Regions from separate parts of the Tepidibacillus infernus genome, predicted to be linked through region 2. Evidence: riboswitches for the same ligand, from Rfam matches in the RefSeq annotation. Region 2 holds a riboswitch; each other region holds the start of a gene.
The links. A riboswitch is a leader RNA that binds a small molecule or an ion and turns the genes downstream of it on or off. The one in region 2 is predicted to bind S-adenosylmethionine.
Positions count from the first base shown of each region.

Region 1: another riboswitch for S-adenosylmethionine. It lies ahead of TEPIDINF_RS08660 (methionine ABC transporter ATP-binding protein); the one in region 2 lies ahead of TEPIDINF_RS02230 (O-acetylhomoserine aminocarboxypropyltransferase/cysteine synthase family protein).
Region 3: another riboswitch for S-adenosylmethionine. It lies ahead of TEPIDINF_RS01045 (ABC transporter substrate-binding protein); the one in region 2 lies ahead of TEPIDINF_RS02230 (O-acetylhomoserine aminocarboxypropyltransferase/cysteine synthase family protein).
Region 4: another riboswitch for S-adenosylmethionine. It lies ahead of metH (methionine synthase); the one in region 2 lies ahead of TEPIDINF_RS02230 (O-acetylhomoserine aminocarboxypropyltransferase/cysteine synthase family protein).

Region 1 covers NZ_JBLWFI010000001.1:1,718,619-1,726,328, reverse strand. Annotated here, with positions in the region: gene TEPIDINF_RS08675 (hypothetical protein) at 137-526, shown strand; gene TEPIDINF_RS08670 (hypothetical protein) at 609-887, opposite strand; gene TEPIDINF_RS08665 (hypothetical protein) at 1,104-1,559, shown strand; SAM riboswitch class I at 1,683-1,796, shown strand; gene TEPIDINF_RS08660 (methionine ABC transporter ATP-binding protein) at 1,884-2,912, shown strand; gene TEPIDINF_RS08655 (methionine ABC transporter permease) at 2,899-3,555, shown strand; gene TEPIDINF_RS08650 (MetQ/NlpA family ABC transporter substrate-binding protein) at 3,580-4,416, shown strand; gene TEPIDINF_RS08645 (M48 family metallopeptidase) at 4,524-5,798, shown strand; gene TEPIDINF_RS08640 (hypothetical protein) at 5,920-6,591, opposite strand; gene TEPIDINF_RS08635 (response regulator transcription factor) at 6,763-7,437, shown strand; gene TEPIDINF_RS08630 (sensor histidine kinase) at 7,427-7,710, shown strand, end outside.
Region 2 covers NZ_JBLWFI010000001.1:446,158-453,867, reverse strand. Annotated here, with positions in the region: gene TEPIDINF_RS02255 (zf-HC2 domain-containing protein) at 1-508, opposite strand, end outside; gene TEPIDINF_RS02250 (RNA polymerase sigma factor) at 505-1,053, opposite strand; gene TEPIDINF_RS02245 (DNA internalization-related competence protein ComEC/Rec2) at 1,060-3,537, opposite strand; gene TEPIDINF_RS02240 (deoxycytidylate deaminase) at 3,635-4,135, opposite strand; gene TEPIDINF_RS02235 (CoA-binding protein) at 4,152-4,565, opposite strand; gene TEPIDINF_RS02230 (O-acetylhomoserine aminocarboxypropyltransferase/cysteine synthase family protein) at 4,629-5,915, opposite strand; SAM riboswitch class I at 5,980-6,084, opposite strand; gene TEPIDINF_RS02225 (helix-hairpin-helix domain-containing protein) at 6,125-6,769, opposite strand; gene TEPIDINF_RS02220 (DUF2533 family protein) at 6,847-7,116, shown strand; gene leuS (leucine--tRNA ligase) at 7,196-7,710, opposite strand, start outside.
Region 3 covers NZ_JBLWFI010000001.1:195,625-203,334, forward strand. Annotated here, with positions in the region: gene TEPIDINF_RS01030 (metal-sensitive transcriptional regulator) at 1-264, shown strand, start outside; gene TEPIDINF_RS01035 (heavy metal translocating P-type ATPase) at 293-2,503, shown strand; gene copZ (copper chaperone CopZ) at 2,584-2,790, shown strand; SAM riboswitch class I at 2,885-2,988, shown strand; gene TEPIDINF_RS01045 (ABC transporter substrate-binding protein) at 3,086-4,129, shown strand; gene TEPIDINF_RS01050 (ABC transporter permease) at 4,144-4,992, shown strand; gene TEPIDINF_RS01055 (ABC transporter ATP-binding protein) at 4,992-5,732, shown strand; gene TEPIDINF_RS01060 (YeeE/YedE family protein) at 5,745-6,962, shown strand; gene TEPIDINF_RS01065 (response regulator) at 7,116-7,710, shown strand, end outside.
Region 4 covers NZ_JBLWFI010000001.1:1,669,975-1,677,684, forward strand. Annotated here, with positions in the region: partial or broken gene TEPIDINF_RS08410 (fructose-specific PTS transporter subunit EIIC) at 1-449, opposite strand, end outside; gene TEPIDINF_RS08415 (BglG family transcription antiterminator) at 560-2,443, opposite strand; gene larC2 (nickel pincer cofactor biosynthesis protein LarC2) at 2,528-3,073, opposite strand; gene TEPIDINF_RS08425 (M23 family metallopeptidase) at 3,145-4,131, shown strand; SAM riboswitch class I at 4,187-4,288, shown strand; gene metH (methionine synthase) at 4,402-7,710, shown strand, end outside.

The sequences.
Region 1 (7,710 bases), 1.3 Mb from region 2:
CACAAAATTCGACAATCTTTTCATCTAAAATTTTATATAATTTTATCAGGTGTTAAATATACCTCTAGGGGGGGATTTAATTTGAAAATTTATAGAATTATGTTTATGACAGTAATTCCGGGATGAGAATTATAATATGAGATTTAAAAATGTAATTATCATTTTACTTTTGGCAAGCTTTATTATTTCTATAGTATTTTTAGTAAAGAATGAATTATTTGGTTATCATAGTGCCAAGGTTACGGTGGTCGAAAATATTGGATTCATTATTAATAAAAGTCAACTTGAAGAAATAGTTAATAGGAAATATGAAAGAGTAAGGTTTATGATTATAAGTGGAAATATAAATGATCAAAAATTAACGTTGATTACGTATGACACAAATTTTACACTAGAAATGAATCTTCCTATAAATTTAATATTCATAAAGTTTGGTGAAAAGATTCTTCCTGTAGGTGTAAAAGAGAATATTCCATTAAAGAATGGGGATATTATAAAAATTAAGTACAAAGGAAGTATTAGATAATTACATTAAAATTGTTTTTAAAAATGCAAATTATAAAAATTAAGCCGCCTAAAATGGTGGCTTTTTTCTTCCTTATGACAATTTAACTAAAAATAGAGGTGCGTTGACCAACAGAGTTAACTCCTGAAAGCGTCTTGGGGTCAAATTCCTGCCAATGATTCGCTTCATCTAGAATCACCATTTCTTTAGATTGTAAAGACACAAAATCCTCATCTGTTAAGAATTGATATTCATAGTGATTGAGATAACGAATTCTCCATAATCCTTTTCCATCAAGGTTTGAAAACCATTCAATCAATTTTTCACAGCGACCAGCAAAATCGTTAATTTTTTTATTACACAAAGGGCAAACAAATTTCATTTTCATTCGCTCCCTTTATCCTCAGTTGATCTTTTATCCTATTCCTTTTGTTATATTATTCGTATTTACCTGTTTATTTTCTTTAAATATACGCTATTTTTCAAAAATTAGCTATTACTTTTCAACAAATAATGGCAATGTTAGAACAGAATAAGGGATGATTATAACGGGCAAGGTAGAAATAACTAGATAAAACCCATGAAAGGAGAGAAAACAATGAGTTTAGCAACTTCGTTTATCACCTCTTTTTTTGTGCTCCTCCTCCTTGTTTTAGGGTATTACTTTTATATTGAAAAACCAAAAACCGTAGAAAAGAAACAGTCTAATGTCATTCCCCTACAAACGGATGGCTTTGATTTTATCTTGTATCAGGGGAAGATTAAAGAAATGATGACAGACTACCAGCGGTTTTTGGCAGAAATGGATATCATCGTATACAGCAAAAGCATATTTATTGGCTTTTTAGAACCTAAATATGCTTATATTGATTTACCAGCTAAAGCGATTCATTCTGTAAAATATGAACCTACAAAACTAACCATCCATTGTTATCGCCAAATGATAAGTACCAGCAAAATTACCATCAAATCCAACTCCACAAAAAGCCTATATTTATTAGCGAAAAAAATTGATTTTATTTCTAGGCGTTCAAAAAAGACAAATGCAATTTAGTTATAGTTTGGAGAAAATTAACAATAAAAAACAATTGACATAGGCTTGTAGCAGATGTTAATATTCGTATAGTGTTTAATGCATTGAAATGCGTAAATGGTTTAAAGTGAATAAATGGATATCTCCTTATCCAGAGAGGTGGAGGGACTGGCCCAATGAAACCCGGCAACCAACATGTATTTTGTACATGGTAAGGTGCCAATTCCTGCAGAACAAATTTGTTCTGAAAGATGAGGGAAGGAACTTGTACGAATAATCTGGTCCTTTCTGATGCTTTCAGAAGGGGCTTTTCTTATTGAGAAGAAAGTAGAAGTTGGTGAATAGATGATAAAACTTCATAAAGTAAAAAAAATATTTAAGTCCAAAACTCAAGAAGTGGTTGCATTAAAAGAGATTAACTTGGATATTCAATCAGGGGCAATATATGGCATTATCGGTTATAGCGGAGCAGGGAAAAGTACTTTAATCCGTTTAATCAATATGTTGGAGCGTCCAACAGAAGGTGAAGTTTGGATCGATGAGCAAAGGATGGATCAATTACGACCAGAAGAACTACGCAAAGCCCGCCAAGGAATCGGGATGATTTTTCAGCACTTTAACTTACTCTGGTCAAGAACAGTTGCAGAAAATATTGCCTTCCCACTCGAAATCGCAGGGGTTCCTAAAAAGGAGATCGATCAGAGGGTAAAAGAATTGATCGATTTGGTTGGGTTGACCGAGCGAGCCAATGCATATCCTTCTGAGTTGAGTGGTGGACAAAAGCAACGGGTAGGTATTGCAAGAGCTTTGGCGAATAACCCAAAAGTACTTTTAAGTGATGAAGCCACATCAGCACTAGACCCGAAGACGACCGATTCTATATTAGAATTGCTACAAGAGATCAATAAAAGAATGGGAATTACTATCATTTTAATTACTCACGAAATGCATGTCATTCAAAAGATTTGTCAGCGAGTTGCTGTGATCGATGGTGGGGAAATTGTTGAAGAAGGTCCTGTTCTAGAGGTTTTTACTCATCCGAAACAAGAAATAACGAAAGAATTTGTAAAACAAGTTACCGAACATCAAAGGACAAAAGAGACGATTGAGCATTTGCCATTAGACAAAGATAGTTTTATTTTAAAATGTACATTTGTTGGTGAAACAGCTAGTCAACCGATTATTAGTAAATGGGTGCAAACCTTGGGAATTGAAGTCAATATTTTAGAGGGAAATATCCAATATGTTCAAGGTGCTTCTTATGGCTCACTTTATATTCAAGTTCAAACTTCTGAAGCAAAACTAAAAGAATCAATTAAATTCTTAGAGTCTTGCCAGGTAGAAGTGGAGGTGGTTCAAAGTGTTAACGGATAGAGAATGGCTACAGCTATGGCAAGCCACTTTGGAAACCTTGTATATGGTTGGATTATCTGGACTATTTACCGTTATCTTAGGAACGCCGTTAGGCATTTTACTTGTTTTAACCGACAAAGGCCAAATATTACAAGATGGGACAATCAATAAAGTGATTGCTGCAATCGTTAATATCTTTCGATCGATACCTTTTATTATTTTGATTGTCTTATTGATTCCCTTTACAAGATTTATTGTAGGAATCAGTATTGGTCCTACTGCTGCATCTGTACCTTTAATTATCGGTGCTGCTCCTTTCTTCGCTCGCTTGGTTGAAACTTCTTTGCGAGAAGTGAACCGGGGAGTGGTTGAAGCAGCGATATCCATGGGGGCTAGTAACTGGCAAATCATAAGAAAAGTCTATTTGCCTGAAAGTTTACCTTCCATTGTATCTGGAATTACAGTAACTTTGGTTACTTTAATTGGTTACTCAGCTATGGCAGGTGTTGTAGGTGGTGGTGGCCTAGGTGATATGGCAATCCGCTATGGGTACCAACGATATAACATGCCAGTTATGCTGGTTACCACAGCCGTTATTTTAATTCTTGTTCAAATCGTTCAAAGTTTTGGAGATTATCTCTCCAAAGTTTTAGATAAAAAATAAAATTATATAAGGGGGCTTTTTAAAATGAAAAAGTTTTTAGCTTTATTTTTAATTGCAGTATTAAGTTTAACTTTAGCCGCTTGTGGTTCAGGTTCAACTAATGAACAGCAAGGTGCAAGTGAAAATGGTGGACAACAACAAGAAGTGACTTTAAAAGTGGGTGCTACAGCTGTACCACATGCAGAGATCTTGGAAGTCGTTAAACCTTTATTAGAAAAGCAAGGAATTAAATTAGATATTGTTGAATATCAAGATTATGTTTTACCAAATACAGATCTAGCAGAAAAACAAATTGATGCAAACTACTTCCAACACGTTCCTTATCTTGAGTCTTTTTCTAAAGATCGTGGTCTTGATTTAACCTATATTGCTAAGGTTCATATTGAGCCAATGGGCATCTATTCTAAAAAAGTTGATGATTTATCCAAATTAGAGGATAAAGCAACCGTCTCAATTCCAAACGATCCAACTAATGGTGGACGTGCTTTGGCTTTATTAGAAAAAGCAGGGTTAATTAAATTAAAAGAAGGCGTTGGCATTAACGGAACCGTTCAAGATGTGGTAGAAAACCCAAAAAATCTTGAAATTAAAGAGTTAGAAGCACCAATGTTGCCTAGATCATTAGATGATGTAACCATTTCTGTTATCAATACAAATTATGCTTTAGAAGCACAATTAAACCCAACAAAAGATGCTCTATTTATTGAAGATGCTGATTCACCTTATGCGAACGTTTTGGCTGTTCGTACAGAAGACAAAGATAACGAGAATCTTAAAAAATTAGCAGAAGCTTTAACTTCACCAGAAGTGAAGAAATTTATTGAAGAAAAATATAATGGTGCTGTTGTACCTGCATTCTAAGAATACACGCAAAAGCGAACTGTTTGAAAAACTCCCTTATTGTCAAGGGAGTTTTTTTGTACAACTTTGCATATATATAAATTAGATCATGTAAGGAGGCGAGCTGTTTGAAAAAGTTTTACATAGGATTTACAATTTTCTTGCTTATATATGGCGTTTTGATGTATCTTTATTTATTTCAAAGTCAACAAGATTTACCACAGGCTTATGTGGGTGGTCCAGCCGATCCAACCAGTTTCATGAGTGTTGAGCAGCTCCATACAGCAACCATCTTTTCAAGGATAAAGGACTTTTTATTTTTTATTGGGGTACCATGGGAATGGGCGATCTATCTTATTATTCTGGGATTAGGGTTTTCCACAAGTTTTTACATGATAGCGAATAAGTTAAGTAAACGGTCCTTATTGGTACAAACGAGTATTTATGTGTTCCTGCTTAGTCTCTTGATTGCATTATTACAATTTCCCATCCAATATTACTCCTATAAAATATCTCGAGAGTATGGAATTAGTATTCAACCATTTGAGCAATGGATATGGGATAAGGGAAAGAGTTTTTTTGTTGACCTCGTTTTAACGGTACCAATGGTTTGGTTACTGTACACTTTGATTAGAAAATCACCAAAAAAATGGTGGTTCTGGTTTTGGCTTATCTCTATACCGATCACCATTTTGATGTTTTTTGTTCAACCCGTGATCATCGATCCCATCTTTAATGATTTTCAAACCCTTCAAGATCAAAAATTAAAAGAAGATATTATTGCAATTGCCAAAAAAGCTGACATTCCAGCTAACCAAGTCTTTCAAGTCAATATGTCTAAAAAAACAACGGCAATGAATGCCTATGTAACAGGAATAGGGTCTAATGCACGGATTGTGCTCTGGGATACCACGTTGCAGAAATTAAAAAAAGACGAAATATTATTTGTGATGGCTCATGAAATGGGGCATTATGTTTATAAGCATATTTATTGGATGCTGCTTGGTTCTATATTATCTTCATTTATACTCCTTTATTTACTTTATCTGTTGATCAACTGGTTGGTAGATCGTTTTGGCTATGCATGGGGAGTGCAAAAAGTAGGAGATCTTCGTTCACTTCCGTTATTTTTGTTACTTTTTTCAGTCATTACCTTTGCCATTTCCCCAATTGAAAATACGATTTCTAGACAATCTGAACGTGCAGCAGATCAATATGGTATTCAAATGACTCAAAATGCTGAAGCAGCGATTTCCTCTTTTCAAAAACTGACTGTGAATAGTCTAACCGAACCGAATCCGCCAGAACTCGTTAAAATCTTTTTATATTCTCATCCTACCATGGCAGAAAGATTATATACCATTAGTCAAGAAATGCAATTGATGAAACAAGACCAAAAATGAAACGAAAACTTTCGAGGAAGAAGATAATTTAAGTGTAAAATGAAAAGGGCTGTTCCAAAAGGTCAGTTAAAACGACTTTTTAAGGAACAGCCTTTTCTTTTACCGAAAATCAATTTTTTCCTTAATTTTGTTTATTATCTTTCGTTATCTTCCAGGGTTGATCAATCCAATTGGTAATGCGCTCTTTTTCTTTTTCAAGAAGAGAGTCAATGACTTTTTGCTTGTCGATGCCTTTTTCTTTAGCGATTTCTGCAATAGATTTACCTGCTTTTAATTCACTCAATAGCTCCTCTTGAGACATACCCAGTGTAGTTGCTACATCATCTAAGTTTCCTTTATGAAACGCTTTTCCTTTATAAAACCCTCTTTTGAAGCCACCTGTTTGTTCAACGCTAGCTTTGACCCGATCTTGTAATGTGGATTTGATTTGATCTGCTTGTTCCTTTGTCATCTTACCTGATTTAACGGCTTGATCAATTCTTTCTTCGTGTTGCTTAACTAAAAGGTCAATCACTTTTTGTTCAGAAACGCCTTTCTCCGAAGCAATGTTAGCTAATGATTTGCCAGCTTTTAATTCTTGTGCTAAGGTTTCTGCATTGATTTTTAAAAGGGATAGTAATTCGTCGTTTTGAAATGGTGTACTTTTTCCATGCCAACCATGGTCATAATAAGATTGAACTACTGAAGACGATTTTGCGGATAGAACCTCTTCGGTACCTGTGGTTTTTGCAAAGACTGAACCAGCTGTTGCTAAAAGCGCAATACCTAAGGTAATGGGAATTAATTTTTTCATGATCAAACATCTCCTTTGATTTGAAAATTTAATTTTGCGTTATTAATATAGACAAGTAGAATGAAATTATAGTGAAAAAGATAATTTTTTTCATTATTTTTTCTTTTGGGTATGATAAGGTGAATGTTGTTAAAGAAGGATTAAGGATTTACAAAAAAGGAGTATGGAAAGATGAATATTTTACTAGCTGAGGACGATGATCGACTTGGTGAATTAATCGTACATATGCTTAAGAAAAAAGGGAACTACCATGTAGATTGGGTAACAAATGGAAAAAATGCATATGATCAGGCCTTACAATCACACTACGATGTGGTTATTTTAGATTGGATGATGCCGATACAAAGTGGACTCGATGTTTGCAAAAGTCTAAGAGAAGTGAAATATACAGGTGCTATTCTTATGCTTACCGCAAAAGATGCAGTTCATGACCGAGTACAAGGATTAGATGCTGGTGCTGATGATTATCTAGTGAAGCCATTTGAATTTGAAGAATTACTTGCCCGGATTCGAGCCCTTTCTAGACGTAATTATGCACCAATCATGGAAGAAAAAGTGGAAATTCAAGGACTAGAATTAAATCGGACCAACTATACGGTGAAAAGAGAAGAAATAGAGGTTCAACTTACCCCACGAGAATTCCAACTATTAGACTTGCTGGTAAAAAATAAGGGTAGAGTACTCACTCGAGAAGTAATCCTAGATCGAGTATGGGGATATTATACAAATGTCTCAGATAAGACCATTGATGCAACCGTTAAATTAATTAGAAAGAAATTAGAGTTATTCAATCAACAGGAATTGATTATAAGTATACGTGGGGTGGGGTATAAAATTGAAGGTTAAATTTTTTTCAAAGCTACGAGAACGTTGGCAAAAGGATCTCTTTAAAAAAACCCAAATTCGTCTCACGATTTTATATAGTGGAATGATTATTTTCTTTCTTACTCTATTTATTATTGTTGTTTATTCCGTATTTTACATGATTATTTCTGATCAAGAGCACGATGATATTCAAACCTTAGCAGATCAAGAACTAAGTGTTTTGATCCGCTATTTGGGACAATATGGTTTAACGAATCAGACGAATATTATGAATCAAAATGTTATTGTGATTGG
Region 2 (7,710 bases):
TATTTGGTTCTTTATTTAATCCTTTACCAAGATTTCCTTCTTGCTCTGATTTACTTTCTTTTACATTAGATTGAACGAATGTTGTTTGACCTACATTTTGGTTGATCGGCGCATCAAAAACTGCAATTTGTCCCTTGTCACTAGAAGACGAATGATTGCTCACAAATAAACCTGAGACCGGAAACCATAACCCGATAAGAATGGATGCAGCCAAAACACCAATCAATGGTTTCTTTAAAGATCCTTTAAACCATCTTGATTTATTCTTAAATACAGGTATTTGTACCTGATTTGTATCTGCTTGAAACAGTTGATCGACAAGGCTTCCATGAAGGGTGGGTTTCGGCATTTGGCTTAATTGTAAATGTAACTGATTCATTTTCTCATGATAATCACGACAAGCACTGCAAGATGTTAGGTGTTCTTGTAATAATACCTGATTTGATTCATCTAATTCGTGATCTAATTGTAGCTGTATCCATTCTTTAGCCTCTTCACAACGAATCAACGTTGAACACCTCCTTGTTGAGTTTGATTTATTAACGCTTGCAGTTGGTCTCTACCACGGAAAAGATAGGATTTCACAGTATTTAATGGCAAATCCAATGTCTCAGCGATCTCCTGATAAGAAAAATTTTGTAGATATCTTAATATCATCACTGATCGAATTTTATTGGGTAGTTGATTCATATGAGCTAGTAATTCTTCCACCATCATCTTGTTTTCAATTTCTGTCTCTATATTTGAATGATTCGTTAATTTCATCTCAAAAAGATCAATCGAAACTTCCTTTTTATTTTTCCGATATTTATCCATACAAATATTGGTGGTAATACGTTGGACCCAGGTATGAAATTGAGCTTTTTCTTCAAACGTACTTAATTTAGTATATACCTTAATGAGAGCTTCCTGAGCGACATCCTTTGCATCGTGTTCGTTTCCCATAAAATAATAAGCGGTTTTGTAAATGGAATGCTCTATGCTTTTGAGTAAATCTATAAGTGCCGCTTGATTTCCTGTTTTTGCTAGTTGAACTAATTCTATATGATTCAAGATGCCTTAGCCCTCCTCTCTCAATTGACGAATCTTCGTTATATTTTGTTGCTGAATTTCATCATTTTTTATCTTTTTTTCAATCCGAAATCCATCATTATTGATATAAATCATGATGGCTCCATCTTGGTCTGTTCTCCATATGTTAATGTTTTGCTCTTGTAATCGTTGAACCACCTCATTAGAAGGGTGGCGATACAAGTTATTTTCTCCCACAGATATGACCGCTTCTTTTGGCTCTAGTGATTGTAACCAAAGATCTGATGTAGAGGTTTTACTTCCATGATGTCCAACTTTCAAAATATCAATAGGCTTCACATGATAAGTATCTAATATCTTGTACTCGCCTATTTCTTCTAAATCCCCGGGTAGTGCTATTGATGTATCGTAAAGTTTTAAAAAGGCCACTAACATGTGATCATTTTCTTTTAAAGAACCAGAGATATCGATTGGAATAAAAGTAAAGACTGACTCATTGTCTAGTTTAACATGTTGGATCTGATTAACGTGAATGATTTTTATTTTCTTTTCTATTAACTTCTTTTGAAGTTCCTTGCCCAGTTCAGTCCTAGGAAACTCTTTGCCTACGACGAATGTTCGAATCTCTAGTTGGTCAACTAAGGAAAGATACCCACCAATATGATCTTGATCTTCATGGGTTAAAACCGCCATATCCAAAACATCAATTCCCATAAAATGTAAATATGGTAAGATGATGTCTTCACCTGTGTCAAATTGATTCTTTCTTTTTTGCCAATCTTCTTTTTGAAAGGTTAGTGTTCCCCCAGCATCAATAAGCACTTGATCATTCCCTGGAGTCTGAATCAGAATACTGTCCCCTTGACCAACATCAATAAAAGTGACCATACCTTGCTTTGGCAAAAAAACTGGAATGATAAGCGCAACAACCAATAATAATATACTTATTTTCTCAAGTAGAAAGATTTTCTTTTTCAGATCATAGGAAATAAAAGCATTCTTCACTTCGTTTCTGATCAGTATCCAAAAAAACAGGGTATAGAGTAAAACAACTTTTATAAAGGGAAAATAGCCATAAAAATGAAATACAGAGAGTTTAGAAAATAGGTGAATAACCTCAAATAACTGACTTAATGTCCAGTTTAGAATACTTGCTAGCGGTTCAATAAGATTGAAAGAAAAAAAACTAAAAAAGAGCAAAGCAAAGCTAACCGGTATCACCATGCTAAAGATCGGCACAAAAAGAAAATTGCCTAACCATGATAGCAGCGAATACTGGTGAAAATAATAGAAGGCCAATGGAAATGAAGCGAATTGTGTGATGATTAGCACAGTCAAGGTAGACCTTAACCACCTTTGCTTAATCGGAATCCGTTTCTCCACTCTAGAATATCCCCAGATTAAGGTAAGGGTGACAACAAACGATAATTGAAATCCTATATCATAAATCCACATCGGTTGATAAAATGTCATTAGTATAAAAGCAGTTGCTAACGATTGTAGGGAAAATAAAGCACGTTTATAAATAAGACCATAAAACATCAATAAAGCCATTAAAGTGGCTCGAACAACAGAAGCACTTGCTCCTGTTAAAAACATATATCCAATTAAGACAAATCCTGCAGTTATAGCGATATGTTCACGTGTCAAGCCAATCTTTGTTAAAAGCCAGAAAATAACAAAGGTAATCATGGATAAATGTAAGCCTGAAATCGCCAAAAGATGGCTAAGCCCAAGAATAGAAAAATCCTCTTTAAGTTCCTCAGAGATTTGCTGATCTTCTCCTAATAGTAAGGCCTTTAAAAAACCAGCATTAGGTTCTGTATACAACTGATCGATTTGTAACGTTAATTTATCTTTCACACGGTTTAGGCTTGCCAACAAGCTAAATCGATCTGACACCTTTATCGTAGATGGCTGGTCTACTTCCACCTTCCAATAGACCCCACGTTTTTCTAAATAGTTGCGATAATCAAACTGTCCCGGGTTTTTGGCAGTTTGTGGCTTTTCCAACTTTCCATACAACATGATGCCCATGCCATTTTCCCACTCATGAACCTTCTGCAGTTCAGATTTTGTTCTAAGATAGATGTAAACAAGGACTTTTTCTTTAGAATTGATTGGAACTTCTTTTTGATCCCATTGATAGGAGATGGGACTTACCATCAATTTAACTAAATCACCATCAATCATTGGTGTTGCAGCAATATAGCCTCGGATTCCAATCTCTTGATCCTCTTGTACAAATTCATTTGAGAGTTGTGTCTGGTGTTGATCTTGATACAGAGTCATTCGAAAAAATGCAAAAATTATAACAGCAAATATTAACCATACTAGCCAATATTTTGACTTTCTATAGTAAGAGCCAATTGATAAGGCTACTAATAAGAAACCTAAACCTAAGCCAATAACCCAAATAAATAGGGATAGGTCAATCTGATAATAGCCAAGATAAAGACCAGTAAGCCAAAATAATGATAATAAGAATAAAGGATACCTTTGCATCAGGAAACATCTACCTCACATTACATGATTCCTATAGATAATTCTCTCTATTTCCTTGTTTCCCTTCCTTTTTTATCATGAAAAAAACCCTCCATCATTACTGAGGAAGGGCTGGCACACTATTTCTTAAATATTGTCGATATTGAATCTTTGCTTCATTAAAAAGGGCAGAAACTTTAGGATGGTCTTTTTCATAGACTCGCTCATATACAACTTCTTTGATACCGCTATTTGCTAACATCTTCGCACAGTTATAGCAAGGGGAATCCGTTACAAAAACAGTAGCATCTTCTCGATCCTCGCGATTGGTAAACAAAACTAAATTTACTTCTGCATGAATGGTTCGAATACATCTTTCTTTTTCTACACCATTTTCATGATAGTGTTCGATTAGACACCCCTGTTCGTAGCAATCAGCGACCCCTGAGGGGCTTCCGTTGTAGCCTGTACCCAGCAATTTCTTGTTTTTAACAAGGATTGCTCCAACATGTCTTCTCGGACAAGTTGCTCTTTCAGCGACGGTAAAGGCCAAATCCATAAAATATTCATCCCAGCTTTTACGGTAATGCTGATCTTTTTGCTCTTTTTCTTTTCCCATCCTAAACTTCATTCCTTTAAAAGAATAATCTTCCATGTTCAATCTTTATACAGCGATCCATAACCACTTTTAAACCTTTATCAGAAGCTTCCTTGGCCGCTTTTTCATTAACCACACCTAATTGGAACCAAATTGATTTTGCTCCGATTTCAATCGCCTCTTCTACAACAGGCATGACTTGATCAGCACGACGGAATACATCAACCATATCGACTGTCCCTTTAATTTCTTTTAAGGAGGCAACAGCTTTTACTCCTAATACTTCATCGATGGTTGGATTGACTGGAATAATCTCAAAACCATGATTTAATAAATACTCAGCCACTCTATAGCTATCACGATCAGGTTTATTGGATAATCCTACAATTGCGATACGTTTTGTTTCTTGAATCAGTTCTTTGATTTGTTCATTTGTTGTTAAAAGACTCATGGAAAGCTCCCCTTTTTATCATTTACCTATACAATATTGTATTTCTTAGGAATAAGTCAATAATTATTCTGCTAGAGCCTGTTCAAGATCAGCTAATAAGTCATTAATATCTTCGATTCCAACAGATACTCGAACTAAATCATCTGATACACCTGCAGCTATCTTTTGTTCGTTTGTTAACTGGTGATGAGTTGAACTACTTGGATGGATAACTAAGGATCTAACATCACCTACATTTGCAGCATGGGTAAATAATTGAACCTTATCGATGAAGCGTTTTGCTGCTTCATATCCACCTTTTACACCAAAGGTCAGGATACCTCCTTGCCCATGATCTAAATATTTCTTGGCTAAGGTATAGGTTGAATGATTCTCTAAACCAGGATAATTCACCCATTCAACTTGCGGATGCTGAGATAAAAAGTTTGCTACAGCTAACGCATTTGTACTATGTCTTTCCATGCGAAGAGAAAGCGTTTCTAACCCTTGAATTAACAGAAATGCATTAAATGGTGCCATGGTTGCACCAATATCCCGATTTAATTGTGCCTTCAATTTTGTAATATATGCCTGTTTTCCGACATGTTCTATATAGCTTAGTCCATGGTAGGCAGGATCTGGATCGCTTAATCGCCTAAATTTCCCATTGTCCCATGGAAATTTTCCACTATCTACGACAACTCCCCCGATCGTATTACCATGCCCTCCAATATATTTGGTTGTGGAATGGATCACAAGATCTGCCCCAAAATCAAATGGACGTAATAATACAGGGGTTGCAAATGTATTATCCACAATCAATGGAACTCCATTTTGATGTGCTAAATTAGCTAATTCCTCTATATCTGGAACATCTAAAGAAGGATTACTAATGGACTCAATATAAAAAGCTTTCGTTCTTTCATTCACATGCTTTTGCCATTGATCTAAATCATTTTGATCTACAAAATGAATCGTAATTCCTAATCTTTGTAATGTATATGTAAATAAGGTGATGGTACCCCCATACAAGTTTTTGGAAGCAATGATTTCATCTCCAGTTTCAGCAATATTAAGAATAGATAATAATGCTGCCGATTGTCCAGAAGCAGTAACTAAGGCACCTACTCCTCCTTCTAAAGCTGCCAAACGTTGTTCTAATAGATCTGTTGTTGGGTTACTAATTCGGCTATAAATATTACCTTCTTGTTCCATATTAAACAGGGCAGCAGAATGCTCTGAATTCTCAAATTGGTAGGCTGCCGTTTGATAGATTGGAACATTTGTCGCCCCTAAGTGTTTACTTGCAGTATACCCTCCATGAATTGCTAATGTTGCTAGTCCTTTCTCTTCTTTCCTTAATTCTGTCATTTTTAATTCCTCCTTAGAAAAAAATAAAACCTCTTTCAAAGAGAAAGAGGTGTAAAACCTAATTCTCTTATCTTTCAGACTTTCGTCTGCTGGAATTAGCACCTTCACAATTAACTTGTGGGGTTGCCGGGCTTCTTCGGGCCAGTCCCTCCGCCACTCTGGATAAGAGTTTATTATGTAATTGTAAAATATTATAACACATTATTCTGTTAATGCACTGAAATTTTTTCTTTTATTTGTTCAAAAGTTTTTTGGCCGATTCCTGGCACATTCATCAGATCTTCAATCGTCTGAAATTTACCTTGTTTTGTTCGGTATTCTATAATAGCTTTTGCCTTAGCAGGACCAATTCCATCTAATTGCATCAGCTCTTCTTCACTTGCTTGGTTGATGGAAATTGTTTCAGCATTTGATTCAAAAGATACACCTAATCCAGAAGATACACCATTTAGTGTTTCTCCTTGAACAGGGACAAAAATGACCATTTCATCTGCGATTTTTTGAGCTAAATTGACTTGGTTTAAATCTGCATTTGCTAAGGTCCCTCCAGCAAGATCTAACGCTTCTTTTACCCTTGACCCCTCTGTTAATTGGTAGATTCCTGGTTTTGCTACTGCTCCTTTCACATCAACTACTATCTTCTTAGGATTTGTCATTTCCGTTTGCTTTACTTCTCCTTGTGGGGTATCCCCTTTTTCGGTGGATAACTCAACTAAAGGTTCATCCGCAAACGTAGGTGGCTGTTTTTGATGATAAGAGATGTATTGACTAATGATGATAAGTAAAAAAATAATCAACAGTCCGAGTAAGACTTTTTCTCTTTTTGTAAACCGTATATTTGGGAGACTTCCCATTCTTCTTCCCCTTTCTACTACTGCATTTTTTTAATTATTGATATAAAATAATAGAATCAAAAGGTTGAGGTGATAAAATGAATAGCGTTCATTTGGAAATATCAAAAAAAGTAAATGAAAAAGTTCATGCCATCGAAGTATATAAACAAATGGATCAGCAGCGTGAACGGATTATAGATGAATTACTAACCGAATATAAAATAGGAAAAAATGTAGATTTAACTAAGTTAAATCAATGGACTAATGAAATGAATCGATACGCACTAAAGAATCAGCTTCCTTCTCGAAAAGAAGTAACAATGGAAATGTTCACAGCATATGCGAATAAAATGAAAACACATTCCTAATATTTGATAAAAAGCATAAATTTCCTGCTTTTTGTACAAAAAGACTACTGGTTTGTCCAGTAGTCTTTCTTATGATTTATTAGCTAACAACAATATTGACCAGTTTTCCTGGAACGACAATCACTTTACGGACTTCTTTACCAGCCTTCCATTCTTCTAATCTTGGATCAGAAAGAACTTCCTTTTCTAACTCCTCTTTGGAATAGGAAGTCGGAACAACCATTTTTCCTTTGATTTTTCCATTGATTTGTACTGCAATTTCCACTTCATCTAACACTAAATACTCTTCTTGATATGTTGGCCATTTTTCTTTATGAATACTTTCCCTTTGTCCCATCATTTGCCACAATTCTTCTGCCAGATGTGGTGTCATCGGAGCAAGTAGAATGACAGTGGTTTCAATCGCTTCTTTTAGCAACCCTTTATTGCCATCCTCTGGATAAACATAAATTTTGTTTACTAACTCCATAATTGCGCTAATTGCTGTGTTAAAGTTATCTCTTTCATCAATATCTTCAGTTACTCGTTTGATGGTAAGATGAATCATGCGGCGAAGCTCTTTTTCCGCATCAGTTTCCACTTGGTATGGATAAG
Region 3 (7,710 bases), 250 kb from region 2:
CCAAATGAGATGAATCAAAAAATTCTTCAACGTTTAAAACGAATCGAGGGACAAGTGCGTGGTATTCACAAGATGGTAGAAGAGGATCGTTATTGTGTAGATGTCTTAATTCAAATTGCAGCTGTACGTGCTGCTTTAGACAAAGTTGGATTATCCTTATTAGAGAGACATACACACGGATGCGTCCAAAAGGCAATTAAATCTGGTAATGGTGATCCTGCGATTGATGAATTGATGGATGTTATTAAATTGTTTATTAAATAGATAGATAGTCATCAAAGGAGTGAGTAAAATGGTGACGGAAGCAAAGGATCTTGGCTATGGTGTAGCAAAGGAAAAAGTAGAATTAGATCTAATTGGAATGACTTGTGCTGCATGTTCCTCACGAATCGAAAAGGGATTAAATAAAATACCAGGTGTTTACTCTGCTACAGTCAACCTGGCGCTGGAAAGAGCAGTTGTCGAATACAATGCTGAAGAAGTAGATGTGGATGATTTTATAAAGAAAGTTAGGGACTTAGGATATGATGGAAAAGTTCATGAGGATGAAGTGGATCAACAATCTGCTAAGGATAAAGAATTAAGTAAAAAGAGAACCAAGTTGATCATTTCTTCTCTCTTATCCCTTCCCCTATTATGGAGTATGTTGGGTCATTTTGGGGTTATGTATTTGGTGCCAGAAATCATCATGAACCCATGGTTTCAACTTCTTTTAGCAACACCAGTTCAATTCTATATTGGTTATCAATTCTATCATGGTGCTTATTCTGCTTTGAAAAATGGTAGTGCTAATATGGATGTCCTTGTTGCATTAGGAACATCTGCTGCTTACTTTTATAGTATTTATGGAATAATTATAGGCACTCATCAACTTTATTTTGAAACGAGTGCAGTCCTGATTACGCTCGTTTTATTTGGTAAATATTTAGAAGCCTTAGCGAAAGGTCGAACATCTGATGCGATTAAAAAATTGATGAGCTTACAAGCAAAGACTGCGATGGTTGAAAGAAACGGAGAACCGATTGAAGTTCCAATTAAAGAAGTGGTAAAAGGAGATATCATCATTGTTCGCCCTGGGGAAAAAATCCCTGTTGATGGTGAAATTATCGAGGGCTATTCGTCTGTTGATGAATCCATGATTACAGGGGAAAGTATTCCAGTCGATAAGAAAGTTGGCGATATTGTCATTGGGGCTACAATCAATAAGCATGGTTCTTTTAAGTTTAAAGCGACAAAGGTTGGGAAAGATACAGCCTTAGCACAAATTATTAAAGCGGTAGAACAAGCCAATAGTACGAAAGCACCCATTCAACGGATGGCTGATGTGATTTCGGGGATATTCGTGCCGATTGTTGTGGCCATCGCTATTTTAACCTTCTTAGGTTATTACTTCTGGCTAGATCCTAACAATTTTGAACATGCCTTAGTGAATGCGATAGCCGTTCTCGTTATTGCTTGTCCATGTGCATTAGGTTTAGCAACACCAACTTCTATTATGGTTGGGACCGGTAAAGCAGCTGAACATGGGATTCTTTTCAAAGGTGGAGAACACTTAGAAAACACTAAAAAAATCAATGCGATTGTATTAGATAAAACAGGCACCATTACCAAAGGGGAGCCTGAATTAACAGATTATATTCCGATTGATGCAAGTGAACAGGAATTATTACAATATGCTGGTTCCATTGAAAAAACGTCTGAACATCCGATTGGTAAGGCAATTGCTAAAGGCGTAGAAGAAAAAGGAATCGACTTGCTTCAAGTCAAAGATTTTGAGATTCTTCCTGGCAAAGGTTTAAAAGCAAAAGTGAACGATACGATGGTTTATGTGGGAACACGTAAATTAGTAAGAGAAATTGGACTTGATCCAGCAGCTATTGAAGAAAAAATGGCTCAATTAGAAGCACAAGGGAAAACAGTTGTTTTAGTTGCTACTCCTGATAAATTATTAGGAATCCTTGCAGTGGCTGATACGGTAAAAGCTGACTCAAAAGAAGCCATTGCCAAATTAAAAGAAATGGGTATCAAAGTCGTGATGATTACCGGGGATAATCAACGTACCGCAAAAAGTATAGCTCAAGAAGTGGGTGTTGATGAAGTTCGTGCAGAAGTAATGCCTGAAGATAAGGCAAAAGAAGTTGAATCCTTAAAAACTCAAGGATATACAGTTGCCATGGTTGGCGATGGCATCAATGATGCTCCAGCATTAGCTACTGCAGATGTAGGGATGGCAATTGGAACTGGAACAGATATAGCGATTGAAGCAGCCGATGTTACCTTAATTGGTGGGAGCTTAAAAGGGGTTGCAGATGCAATCTATATTAGTAAACAGACCTTAAAAAATATTAAGCAGAATCTATTTGCTTCTTTATTCTACAATTCAATTAGTATTCCAGTAGCAATGGCAGGTCTATTAGCACCTTGGATTGCAGGAGCTGCGATGGCAATGAGTTCTGTCTCAGTCGTTCTTAACTCCTTACGATTAAAAAATATTAAATTTTAAAAAAACAAGGTTATTGACTATTGTTTGTTACCCTAACAAGGGTTTCATATAATCATTCATCTATAATGGAGGGATTTTAAATGGAAAAAGTAATTAAAGTAGAAGGTATGACATGTAATCATTGCAAAATGGCGGTAGAAGGGGCACTAAAAAAATTAGCAGGGGTCTCCAATGCGGTTGTTAGTCTTGAGAACAAAAATGTAACGGTTTCTTTCGATGAGGGAAAAGTAACTTTTGAACAAATGAAAGAAGCGATCGAAGACCAAGGCTATGATGTTGTTGCATAATTAGAATAATCATGAAAAAACTTTTTGATTGTAGCACATTAATGGATTGACGATTTTCTATGAATCACAGTATGATCAATTACATATTATCACGTTCTTATCCAGAGTGGTGGAGGGACTGGCCCAATGAAACCCGGCAACCGATTTGTATGATACGGTGCTAATTCCAGCAGAACAATTTGTTCTGAAAGATAAGAAGAGTTATCTTAACACCTCTTCTTATGAGGTGTTTTTTCTTGCAATATGCAAGGACAATCCTGACTAAATTAGTCAAGTTTATACGTTAAAGGGGGAAATGGAATTGGTAAAAATTTTAGGGGCACGCCGATTACGGTGGGTAGGGATGTTTGTAATGATCATTTCTTTATTTTTAACCGCCTGTGGAGCAAACAAGGAGCAGCAAGCAAATACAAATCCACAAACAAAAGAAAAGCTACGTATTGGTTATTTAAACGTGATGGATGATGCTCAAGTGATGCTTGCTTATGATGCAGGTTTTTATGAAAAGAATGGGTTAGAAGTGGAAGTTCAAATCTTTAATAGTGGGCCTGAAATGATTAAAGCGATTGTTGGAGGACAATTAGACGCAGGGGTGCTTGGATTTACAAATGCTGTTACATGGGCTGATAAAGGTGCTGATTTAAAAGTAATCAGCGGTGCGCAAATGGGTTATCACAGTCTATTAGTGCGAAGTGATCGTAATATTAAGACGATACCAGATTTGAAAGGAAAGCAACTAGCTACACAGAAACAAGGGAGCACAGCAGACATCGTGCTAAATGGTGTTGTACTGAAAGAGGGTAATCTTACACGTAATGATGTGAATATGGTTTATGTTTCACCAAGTGTGGCGATCCAATCCTTAACAGCTGGGAAAGTAGATGCTGCTTTTCTCTTTGAACCATATGATCGAATTGCTCGTAAAACCATTCCTGTAACGCCACTTTATGATGTTGGAGAAGAATGGCCTTTCCCATGTATGGTGGCAATAACCTCAGGAAAAATTCTTCAAGAAAAACAGATTGCGATAAATAAGATGTTAGATGCTCAAAAAGAAGCGATTGAGATGTTAGAAAATCAACCAAAAGAAGCAGCAAAAATATTGGCAAAACGTTTTATTGAAACAGAAACCATCGATACAACAAATGGGAGAATCAATTCAGTAGACTTAATCGCTGAAGCAATTGAAGCTCAAACCTTTAATTGGGAAATTACTCAAGAGAATATTCAACAAATGAAAGATATTGTACAAATGATGGTAGATCAACAAATGCTATCAAAACCTCTAAATGTAGAGGATATTCTTGATTTATCTTGGCAAAACAAAAAACAATCTTAAGATGGTGACTTCAAGTGAAAAAAGAATCACAAATCATCAAGTCTATTGCTAATCAAACCATATTAAAACCGAATAAAAAGGTCAAGCGTCTAAGTATAAAATCGACACTTCCATATGTTTATGCGATTGTTACACTACTCGCTATATGGCAAATTACCGCATGGTTTTTACCAAACTTTTTATTACCAGATGTAGTTAATGTCTTTCAGCGATTTCTTAGTGAAGTAAAAGATCCAGCATTTTTAGACAGCATTCAAAGTAGTCTAATTCGATTAATCATTGGGTATCCTTTAGCTTGTCTTCTAGGTTCTTTATTTGGCTTATTGTCTGGTTTATCGAAGGGATTTAAAATCTATCTAAAAAATGTAATTTCAATATTGCAATCAATCCCTCCAATAACGTGGATTCCATTTTTAGTTATTTTATTTGGGTTTGGCGATCTTCCTATTATCATCGTGATCACGATTGCCAGTTTCTTTCCTATGGCTTTAGCGATGATTAATGCGACAGAAAATATAAATCGCACTCATCTCGAACTAGCAAAGGTATTAGGTGCGAATAAAAAACAATTAGTAACAAAAGTTTTTCTGCCTGAAACCTTTCCATCTTTTTTAACAGGTGCTCAAGTTGCTTTTGGCAATGCTTGGAGATCGCTTGTGGCTAGTGAAATGGTTGGAGGAGCAGCAGTTGGTCTTGGTTGGTCGATTAGTTATGCAGGGGAAATTGCCGATATGGAAGGAGTTCTTCTTAATATTGTAGTGATTGGTGGGATCGCCCTCATTCTAGATCATCTTGTTCTTGAGCAGTTAAAAAGGAAATTTCTTCGGTGGCGTGATCTGACAGGAGGAGGGGGTTCAGTATAATGCAAACAATCAAGTTGGAGAATGTTAGTAAATCTTTTGGCGATTTAAAGGTATTATCTAATGTGAACTTTTCTGTTGAAAGTGGTGAATTTGTTGCCATCGTCGGTCCTTCAGGTTGTGGAAAGAGCACAGCATTAAGAATGATTGCTGGTTTAGAAAAACCAACCACAGGGAAGGTAATGGCTAATGAACAGATCATTGATCAGCCTGATCCAGAGCGGACTTTAATTTTCCAAGAGCACGCTCTATTTCCTTGGCGTACAGTTGGTGAAAATGTAGAGTTTGGTTTAGAGCTAGCAAATGTTGCTAAAGAAGAAAGGGAAGCACGTATTCAAGCGATTCTTATCAAAGTTGGATTAACAGATTTTAAAGATTACTATCCAGGACAGTTATCTGGAGGAATGCGTCAACGTGCTTCCATAGCCCGTGCATTGGTTATGGATCCAGATGTGTTATTGCTTGATGAACCTTACGGTGCCTTAGATGCCATAACTAAATTAAAAATGCAAAATGAACTGATGAATTTATGGTTGGGTTCTCAGAAAACGATGATTCTGATTACCCATGATATTGATGAAGCGATTTACTTGGCCGATAAAATTTTTGTGATGAGTCCAAGGCCTGGTTATATCAAAGATATGATTATTGTTGATCTTCCAAGACCTCGTAATCGAAATGGAACTGAATTTATCAAGATAAGAGAAAGAATCATGAATGAACTTGATCTAACTACTAACTAAGAGGTGATTTGAATGCAAACAAACGTAACCGTTGCTAATCCTGCCCCTTCACGGGTAGGATATAATCGTTCTATTATAATTGCTACGATATTTGTGGCTTTCATCGGTGTTGTTTACTTATATCAAGCCGTTTCTTTACGCCAGGCTTCACTATATTTTGTAGGAATCATTGCAGGAATTGCTTTATATCATGCTCATTTTGGTTTTACCTCTGCATGGAGACACTTTATTTTAAATCGCCGTGGTGAAGGGATTCGCGTGCAAATGCTTTTAATGATGCTGGGGAGCTTTCTTTTCTTACCCTTATTAATTCAAGGTTCCTTTTTTGGCCAAACGGTTAATGGGTATATAAGTTCTGTTGGGATCTCTCTTTTATTCGGAGCATTCATTTTTGGGATTGGCATGCAATTAGGAGATGGATGTGCATCAGGAACACTATACCACTTAGGTGGTGGTGATCTTCGTGCTCTGAACACATTAATTTTCTTTATCATTGGTTCTGTACTTGGAGCAAAAGATTTTCAATGGTGGATGGATACACCAAATATTGGCCCAGTTTCTTTTCTGAATAATTTCGGAATTTGGCAAGGGATTGTTATACAAATGATTCTAGCGGTCATCGTTGTTGCCATTTCCATGTATTTGGAACGTAAACGACATGGTAAGTTGTTGAAAAGTAATCAACGGCCAAACAAGGATTGGAAAGTCATCTACCAAGGTCCTTGGTCATTAGTCACTGGAGTTATTATTTTAGCATTGGTTCAATTTGCTATTTTCGTTCTCTCTGGAAAACCATGGGGAATTACCTCTGCTTTTGCTTTATGGGGTTCAAAAATAGTGAGGGCACTCGGCGTACCAGTGGAAAGTTGGGGATATTGGCAAACACCAGCAAGGGTTAATGAATTGAATGGGAGTATTTTTGCTGATGTTACCTCTGTACTTGATATAGGAATCATATTGGGCGCATTACTCGCTGCTGCACTTGCTATACGTTTTACCAAACCCGTTCAATGGAAATTTTCGACTCGTTCAATCATAGGAACTGCAATCGGTGGAATGTTAATGGGATATGGTGCTCGAATTGCCTTTGGGTGCAACATCGGTGCTTTCTTTAGTGGAATTGTTTCTTTTAGCTTACATGGCTGGTTATGGTTTGTAGCAGCCTTTATCGGTTCAATCATTGGGGTTAAACTTAGACCATTATTTGATCTTCAAAATCATGTAAAGTAAAGAAGACTTTTTTTAAAAAACGCTCCTGTATTTAAACAAGGGGCGTTTCTTATTGAAAAAGCCCCCAAATAACTCCATAAGCTTGTATAATAAAAGTAATGATTTTTACAAAATAAACGAATGGACAGAGTTAACAAGTAGGGGGAGAAGCTTGTGAGCAAAACAAATAAAGAAAAAATACTGATTGTCGATGATGATTATAACTTATGCCAATTGATCAAATCATACCTTGTTCAAGAAAATTTTGAAGTAGCGATTGCTGATAATGGACAAGCTGCTCTAGAGAAATTTAAAGAGTTCGCCCCTCATCTTGTATTACTTGATATCATGTTACCTCAATTGGATGGTTGGAATGTATGTAAGGAAATTCGTCGGGTGAGCAATATCCCAATTGTAATGCTGACTGCTAGAGGGGAACAGTTTGATAAGGTTCTTGGTTTAGAATTAGGGGCTGATGATTATATCGTAAAGCCATTCGATTTCCGAGAATTGATTGCTAGAATAAGGGCTGTCCTTCGCCGTTATGCTCCAAAAGGGGTAGAAGTCAAACAAATTGTGTACCCAAACCTAATGATAGATATCAACGAATACCATGTTCGCTTAAATGGTGAGCATTTAAAATTAAAACCGAAAGAATTAGAATTACTTTACTTTTTAGCTAGTCATCCTAATCAAGTATTTACAAGGCAACAACTGCTTGAAGAAGTTTGGGGATTTGATTTTTCCGGAAGTACACGAACGATTGATG
Region 4 (7,710 bases), 1.2 Mb from region 2:
GATAAAGCAATTAAAAGCCCACCTATTACAACGAATGGAATCATATAAGATACACCATTCATTAAATGGCGGTAAATTGGATTTTGTTTTGCTTTTCTTTCCTTTTTTACTTCTTCCACTGATTTTAATTTTTTTCCATATACTTCAACTTTACCATCTATAAATGGTTGAATTAACCCTTCTGGGTTTTTAATCGCTTCCGCTACAGCTACTTCAATTAACTTTTTTCCTACAAAACGATTTTTATCAACCGTTTTATCAGCGGCAATAATAATTCCGTCAGCCTCTTTAATCTCTGCTTCTGTTAATTCATTTTCTACACCTATTGATCCTTGGGTCTCTACTTTAATTTGAATACCCAACTTCTCAGCTGTTCTTGACAATTTTTCAGCTGCCATATAAGTATGGGCTATTCCGTTTGGACAAGAAGTAATCGCTAATAACTTCATATTGTATTCCTCCTATTATTATTTGAAAGCGTTTAACTATATTGTTATTATGCATTAAAAAATAATAGGTTTAGGATCAATTTTTTCCACAATATGTGGTAAAAATAAATCTAAAGGTTATTCAAGAATTCATTTACGGTATTCACATCTTTTAAGCGTTCCAAATCTTTCTCATTTTCAACAAGAGTAACAATTTCATGAAATAAAATTTGAATTTGATCTGATTTTGCTAGTTTTGTAGCCATCAGAAAAACAAAATTAATTTTTTCACCATTCAAATCTATTGTCCTTTTCAATCTTGCAACAGCTATAGTGGAATGAATCACAAGCTTTGGATCTCCATGGGGAATAGCAATTTCACCACCAACTGCTGTAGATCCTACCTGTTCTCTTTTAATAACACTCTCCTTATATTCTATAGAGACATACCCTTTTTCAGCTAAAGCATTGGCTAGAAATTCAATCAGTTCATAATATTGATTGAAATCTACATCTAAAAAAACTAGTTCTTGGTGTATAAAACTTTTTAACGTTGGATATTTCGCTTGCTTGGATACATATTCTAATTCTAATATAAAATTTTCTAACTTTTTTTGTTCTTGTTCAGAAAATAATGGTGTAACTGTAATTGTACGAATTTCTTTATTTTCAATTGGTATTGTACTAATGATGAAATCAGGTTTGTTCTTTTCAAGAGCTTTATTCAAGCCAGAAGCAGGTACTACATCAAGGATTTGTAACGATTGAAATTTCCGCTCTAATTTTGTTTTTAAGAGTTGAGACATCCCTATTCCCATATGGCAAACAATGATAGCTTTTTTATTCGATCCAACTCTATTATTTCTTTTCTCTACTGAAGCTTGAAAATGTAAAACTATATAGGAAATCTCATCTTCTGGAATAAAAAAATTAGTTTTTTCTTGAATAAAAGGGATAACTGATATAACTACTTCAAACATGTAGCGATACATTTTTTTTATTTTACTTGCCAATGGGTTTGTGAGGGATAAATGATATTTCAAACGGTTTAAAGCTGACTGCAAATGTATGGCTAAACCAATAAACAACTCTTGGTCGTTAAAAAAGTTTTCTCCTGTAATCTTTGAAACTTCTTCAATCAATTCTTTTGCAAACTGAATAATTACTTTATCAAGCTGTGATAAAGCTCCCTCCTGTAGTAATAAATAGTCATAACGAATTTTAGCACCTGATAAATGAGATGCAATAAATGCTATTTCAGCAGGAGGAAAATTAATAACAAAGGCTTTTTTTAATCGCTCTGCCAGTTGTAAAGCTACATGATATTCTTTTTGATTTTGTATTTGTTTTAAATTTTCAGCATCCATTTTTATGTAATGCCCTAATTTAATTCGTTTTATCGAAATTAGTATATGAATAATTAAATTTTTTATCGCCTCATCCGAGAAAGAAAAGGTAAATAATTGTTCAAACTCAAGGAGATGTTTTTTAACTAAGGAAATTTCATAGGGTTCAAACCAATCATCGTATATTTTTGATAATGCAAAACGCCGTAGCTTTTCTTCTCCTTCAACCTTAATACCAACCTTGGTCTTTCGTATAAGTTGAAGTCCAAAACGATTTAGCCATTTTTCAATATTTTCTAGATCTTTTCGTATTACTGATTTACTAACATAAAATTGTTTCACTAAATCTTCAATTGTTATCTCTTTTTCTTGTCGTAGTAACCATTTTAGAATTTCCTTTTTTCTTTCATCTTCGGTTAGAATTTTTTCTTTTGAAATTTCATTCAGCAATTTTTTCTTTTCAAAAGGATCGACTTGTAGATATACACCAATATTTGGTTTCCTTATTAAAATGCCATTTGATTTCTGCTGCAACCATTGATCGATTATCTTAAAGTCGTTTCTTATAGTTTTTTCTGAACACTGATGTAAATCAGCTAATTCTTGAATAGTTACGTATTGATCATTATTTAAGAGAAATACTAACAATTTATATTGTCTGTCATTCATAAAATATCTCCCTTTTTATTTGATCCTTTTGTAAATAACTTTATCATAAAATGCCTGTAGAAATGATCATTCATCGATTAGCTCTTATTGTTCTTTTGCCCACTGATATCCTTTTTCCTTTACCAGATCATAGACCCATTTAATTGGAACCTGATGTTCTTTTGCTAACCGTACACAATCTTCATACTCAGGGGCTATTTGAACAATTTTGCCTTCTCGTTTCCCGATCTTCACTGTACATTTCCCCCACTCTGTTTCCACCTCTATAAATGTTCTTTCTAAACGATGAACTGTATAGGGAGTATACCTGATGCCTAGAGTGGTGGTTTCAAGAAAAAGAAAATCCATCACCTTTTCTCGAATTTCCTCTCTACATAATATATGAAGAACTTGTCCAGGACGATTTTTCTTCATGATCACTTGTACAATATATACATCATTTACACCCATACTAAATAATTGTTCCATGATATATCCATAAAATTCTGGATTCATGTCATCAAGGGAAACCTCTATCTTTACCATTTGTTTATCAATATGTTCATTTAGATTATTTTTCATATTCTTCATGATCTCCCTTACTATATTTTTCGAGATAAATTTCAGGTCAATTTTACCATTTTCCTTTATACATAGAAAAGGAAACTTTTTTAAAAACTATTTAAATGAATTGAACTAAAGATGATTTTGGAGAGATGGAAATGAGACTGTTAAACAAACGATTAATATGCACTTTAATAATTATCAGCTTAGTTTCAACGATTCCTATACAGAGTTTAGCTAAAGGAGAACAAGACGATCTGTTTCAAACGAGAATGGAGCTATATAAAACCATGGATAATATTTATCAAATCCCATGGTACTATATTGCAGCCATTGATCAGTATGAAAGAAATATTCAACCTGTCAGGCAGGATCTTCCTATAAAAAAAGGTCTAATCAGCATCTATTTTTCAAAAGAAAAATGGGCCGGTTTTCTCAATCCAAATCCCGAAGATCAAAATCCAATGCGAATTCAGTTTTTTAATGGTTTTGGTGTAGATGGGGATGGGGATGGTTTAGCTGATCGAAATAATGATGCTGATGTTCTTGTTGCTTTTTTAAATTATCTAAGTCGGTATGGGACGACAAAAGATAGCCTCAAGAATGCTTTAATGGATTATTATCAAAGCGAGTTACCAGCCAAAATCATTGATGAAATCGCTCTCATCTACAAAACCTTTAATACCCTTCAATTAGCAGAACGGGTTTTCCCAATTCCCAAATGGAACAGTTACTCCTATCGAAGTACATGGGGAGATACAAGAGGCTGGGGAGGGCGAAGAATACACGAAGGGACTGACATCTTCGCTTCTTATGGTGCAGCAGTACGAAGTGTTTCTTATGGGTATGTTGAAGTCCTAGGCTGGAATAAATATGGGGGGTGGCGTGTTGGAATAAGAGATACAAACAATATTTATTATTACTACGCTCATTTAACAGGGTTTAAAAAAGGATTAAAAGAAGGAGATATTGTCAAACCAGGTGATGTCATCGGATATGTTGGAAGTTCTGGTTATGGCTCTCCAGGTACGCAAGGAAAATTCCCCCCTCATTTACATTTTGGTATGTATAAATATAATGGCCGTCATGAGTGGGCATTTGACCCTACCCCTTATTTACGTGTTTGGGAAAGAAAAAGAAAATAGTTGACAATTTGCTGATTCTCGTACAAACTAGAAGAAATAACAAAAGCATACTTCACTTCTATCCAGAGTGGTGGAGGGATCTGGCCCTACGAAACCACAGCAACCGGTCGAATGACCATGGTGCTAATTCCAGCAGAATTTTTCTGGAAGATAGGAGAATCGTGAATACACGTAGCCCTCTCCTATTTTGGTGAGGGTTTTTTCATTATAAGATTCCTAGGGAATGTATATTATATGTATACATCTCCATATTATGAGGAGGGAGAAACAATGAACAAAATAGATCGTTTAAAACAACAAATGGAGCAAAAAATCCTCATTCTTGATGGTGCAATGGGTACAATGCTACAAAATGCTCAATTAACTGCCAAAGACTTTGGTGGAGATCAATACGAAGGTTGCAATGAAATCTTAAATCTAATCCGTCCAGATCTAATTAAACATATCCATCTTACCTATTTAGAAGCAGGAGCAGACATCATTGAAACGAATACTTTTGGAGCTACCCCAGTTGTATTAGCAGAATATGGACTTGAAGCCCGAACTGAAGAAATCAATCTTACTGCAGCAAAGATTGCAAAAGAAGCTGTTGATCAAGTTTCTACCCCCGAATGGCCACGCTTTGTCGCTGGCTCCATGGGGCCAACAACCAAAACCCTTTCTGTTACAGGTGGGATTACATTTGATCAATTATCGGATTCATATTATCAACAAGCAAAAGGATTAATCATCGGTGGTGTAGATTTACTTTTGTTAGAAACTGCACAAGATACACTTAATGTGAAAGCGGCTGGAATAGGAATTCAAAAAGCTTTTGCAGAATGTAAAGTAGAATTACCTGTTATGATTTCAGGCACGATTGAACCGATGGGTACCACTCTTGCAGGTCAAAATATTGAAGCTTTCTACATCTCCTTAGAACATTTGAAGCCCATTTCCGTAGGACTAAACTGTGCAACAGGGCCTGAATTCATGCGTGATCATCTCCGTTCCCTCTCGCAATTAGCTACAAGTGCAGTTAGTTGTTATCCTAATGCCGGATTACCAGATGAAGATGGTCATTACCACGAGTCTCCCAAAGCCTTAGCTGAGAAGATGTCGCAATTTGCAAAACAAGGTTGGTTAAACGTTGCAGGTGGATGCTGTGGCACTACACCAGATCATATCAAAGCTCTTTCAGAAACATTAAAAGAATTTAAACCTAGACGATTTCAAAAGGAACATCTCCCTGCCGTGTCAGGAATTGAGCCAGTTTTTTTAGAAAAAGAAAATCGTCCCCTCTTTGTAGGAGAACGAACGAATGTGATCGGTTCTAAGAAATTTCGGGACCTGATTGCAGACGGTAAGTATGAAGAAGCCTCTGAGATTGCCCGTGCTCAGGTAAAAGGCGGCGCACAAGTGATCGACATCTGTTTGGCCAATCCTGACCGTGATGAGTATTTCGACATGGAGCAGTTCCTACAATATGTAGTCAATAAAGTCAAAGTACCGTTTATGATTGATTCAACCGATTCAAAGGTAATTGAGCTTGCTCTAAAATATTCTCAAGGAAAAGCCATCATCAATTCAATCAATTTAGAAGATGGCGAAAGACGTTTTCAGGAGATCGTCCCACTCATTTTACAATATGGTGCATCCGTTGTTGTTGGAACGATTGATGAAAAGGGAATGGCTGTTACGAGTGAAAGAAAATTAGAAATAGCTAAACGTTCTTATGATTTGCTTGTTCATCAATATGGAGTAAATCCTCAAGACATTATTTTTGACCCATTAGTCTTTCCAATAGGAACAGGTGATGAAGCATATATTGGATCTGCAAAAGAAACGATTAAGGGAATTCAACAAATCAAGGAAGCTTTTCCTGAATGTCAAACCATTCTTGGCATTAGTAACGTTTCCTTTGGGTTACCCCCTGCTGGTCGTGAAGTATTAAATGCTGTTTTTCTTTACCATACAACACGTGCCGGCCTAGATTATGCTATTGTGAATACACAAAAGCTTCAACGCTATGCTTCCATTCCAGAGGAAGAAAGACAATTAGCTGAACAATTGATTTTTAACACAAATAAACAAACCCTTGCTCAATTTGCTGATTTTTATCGCAATAAAAAAGTGATCAAGGAAGAAACTAGTATCAGGTATCCATTGGAAGAACGGTTAAGTAACTATATCGTGGAAGGATCAAAAGACGGCCTGATTGATGACTTAAAAGAAGCCCTTAGCCGGTATACTCCTTTAGACATTATCAACGGCCCTTTGATGAAAGGAATGCAACGTGTTGGGCAACTATTTAATGACAATGAATTAATTGTTGCCGAAGTATTACAAAGTGCTGAAGTGATGAAAACGGCCGTTTCCTTCTTAGAGCCTTATATGGAAAAAAACGATTCTACACAAAAAGGAAAAATTCTACTTGCTACTGTAAAAGGGGATGTCCACGATATTGGGAAAAACCTTGTAGAAATTATTTTATCCAATAATGGTTACGAAGTAATTAACCTTGGAATTAAAGTACCTCCCGAACAATTAGTGGCTGCTTTTAAACAGGAAAAACCTGATGCCATTGGCTTATCTGGACTCCTTGTTAAATCAGCACAACAAATGGCCATCACTGCTCAGGATCTAAAAACCGCTGGGATTGATGTTCCCCTTCTAGTAGGAGGAGCTGCATTAACAAGAAAATTCACTGAAAACAAAATTGCAAATGAATATGATGGACTTGTTTTCTATGCAAAGGATGCAATGGATGGGTTAAATATCTTAAACCAGATTAGTGATGAAGCCTATAAAAACGAACTTATTGCTGAATTACGAAAACAGCGCCAAACAACTGCTGATATGGGTCATACTGACAATATAATAAATGATTCAGTCTTGACCAATAAAAGTATCAAGCGTTCATCAACCAGTCAAAACGTACCTGTTTTTCAACCGCCAGACTTCGATCGTCATATTTTGCGGAATTATCCAATTGATTTTTTGTATCCTTATTTAAATATGAGGATGCTACTCGGAAAACATTTAGGGGTCAAAGGAAATATTGAGCAACTTCTTGCTCATGGTGATGCTAAAGCTTTCGAGCTAAAAACAGCGGTCGAACAGCTACTAACGGAAGCAAAAAATAAAAACTTCATAAAAGCAAATGGAATGTATCAGTTCTTCCCTGCTCAGTCGCAAGAAAATGACATTCTTGTTTACGATCCAAAAGATTATTCAAAAGTGATTCAACGTTTTTCATTCCCAAGACAGCAAGAGGAACCCTATTTATGCCTAGCTGATTTCCTTCGACCTGTAGAAAGTGGTGTGATGGATTCTGTTGGATTCTTAATAGTAACCACTGGTCAAGGGATTATCGATCTAGCTTCAGAGTGGCGAGAAAAAGGAGATTATTTACGTTCTCACCTCTTGCAAGCAACTGCCTTAGAATTGGCCGAGGCTTTTGCAGAAAGAATACATCACATGATGAGAGACATCTGGGGCTTCCCGGATCCTTCAGAAATGACTATGGTAGAGCGGTTTGCCGCCAAATATCAAGGAATTCGGGTTTCATTTGGCTATCCAGCTTGTCCTAACCTTGAG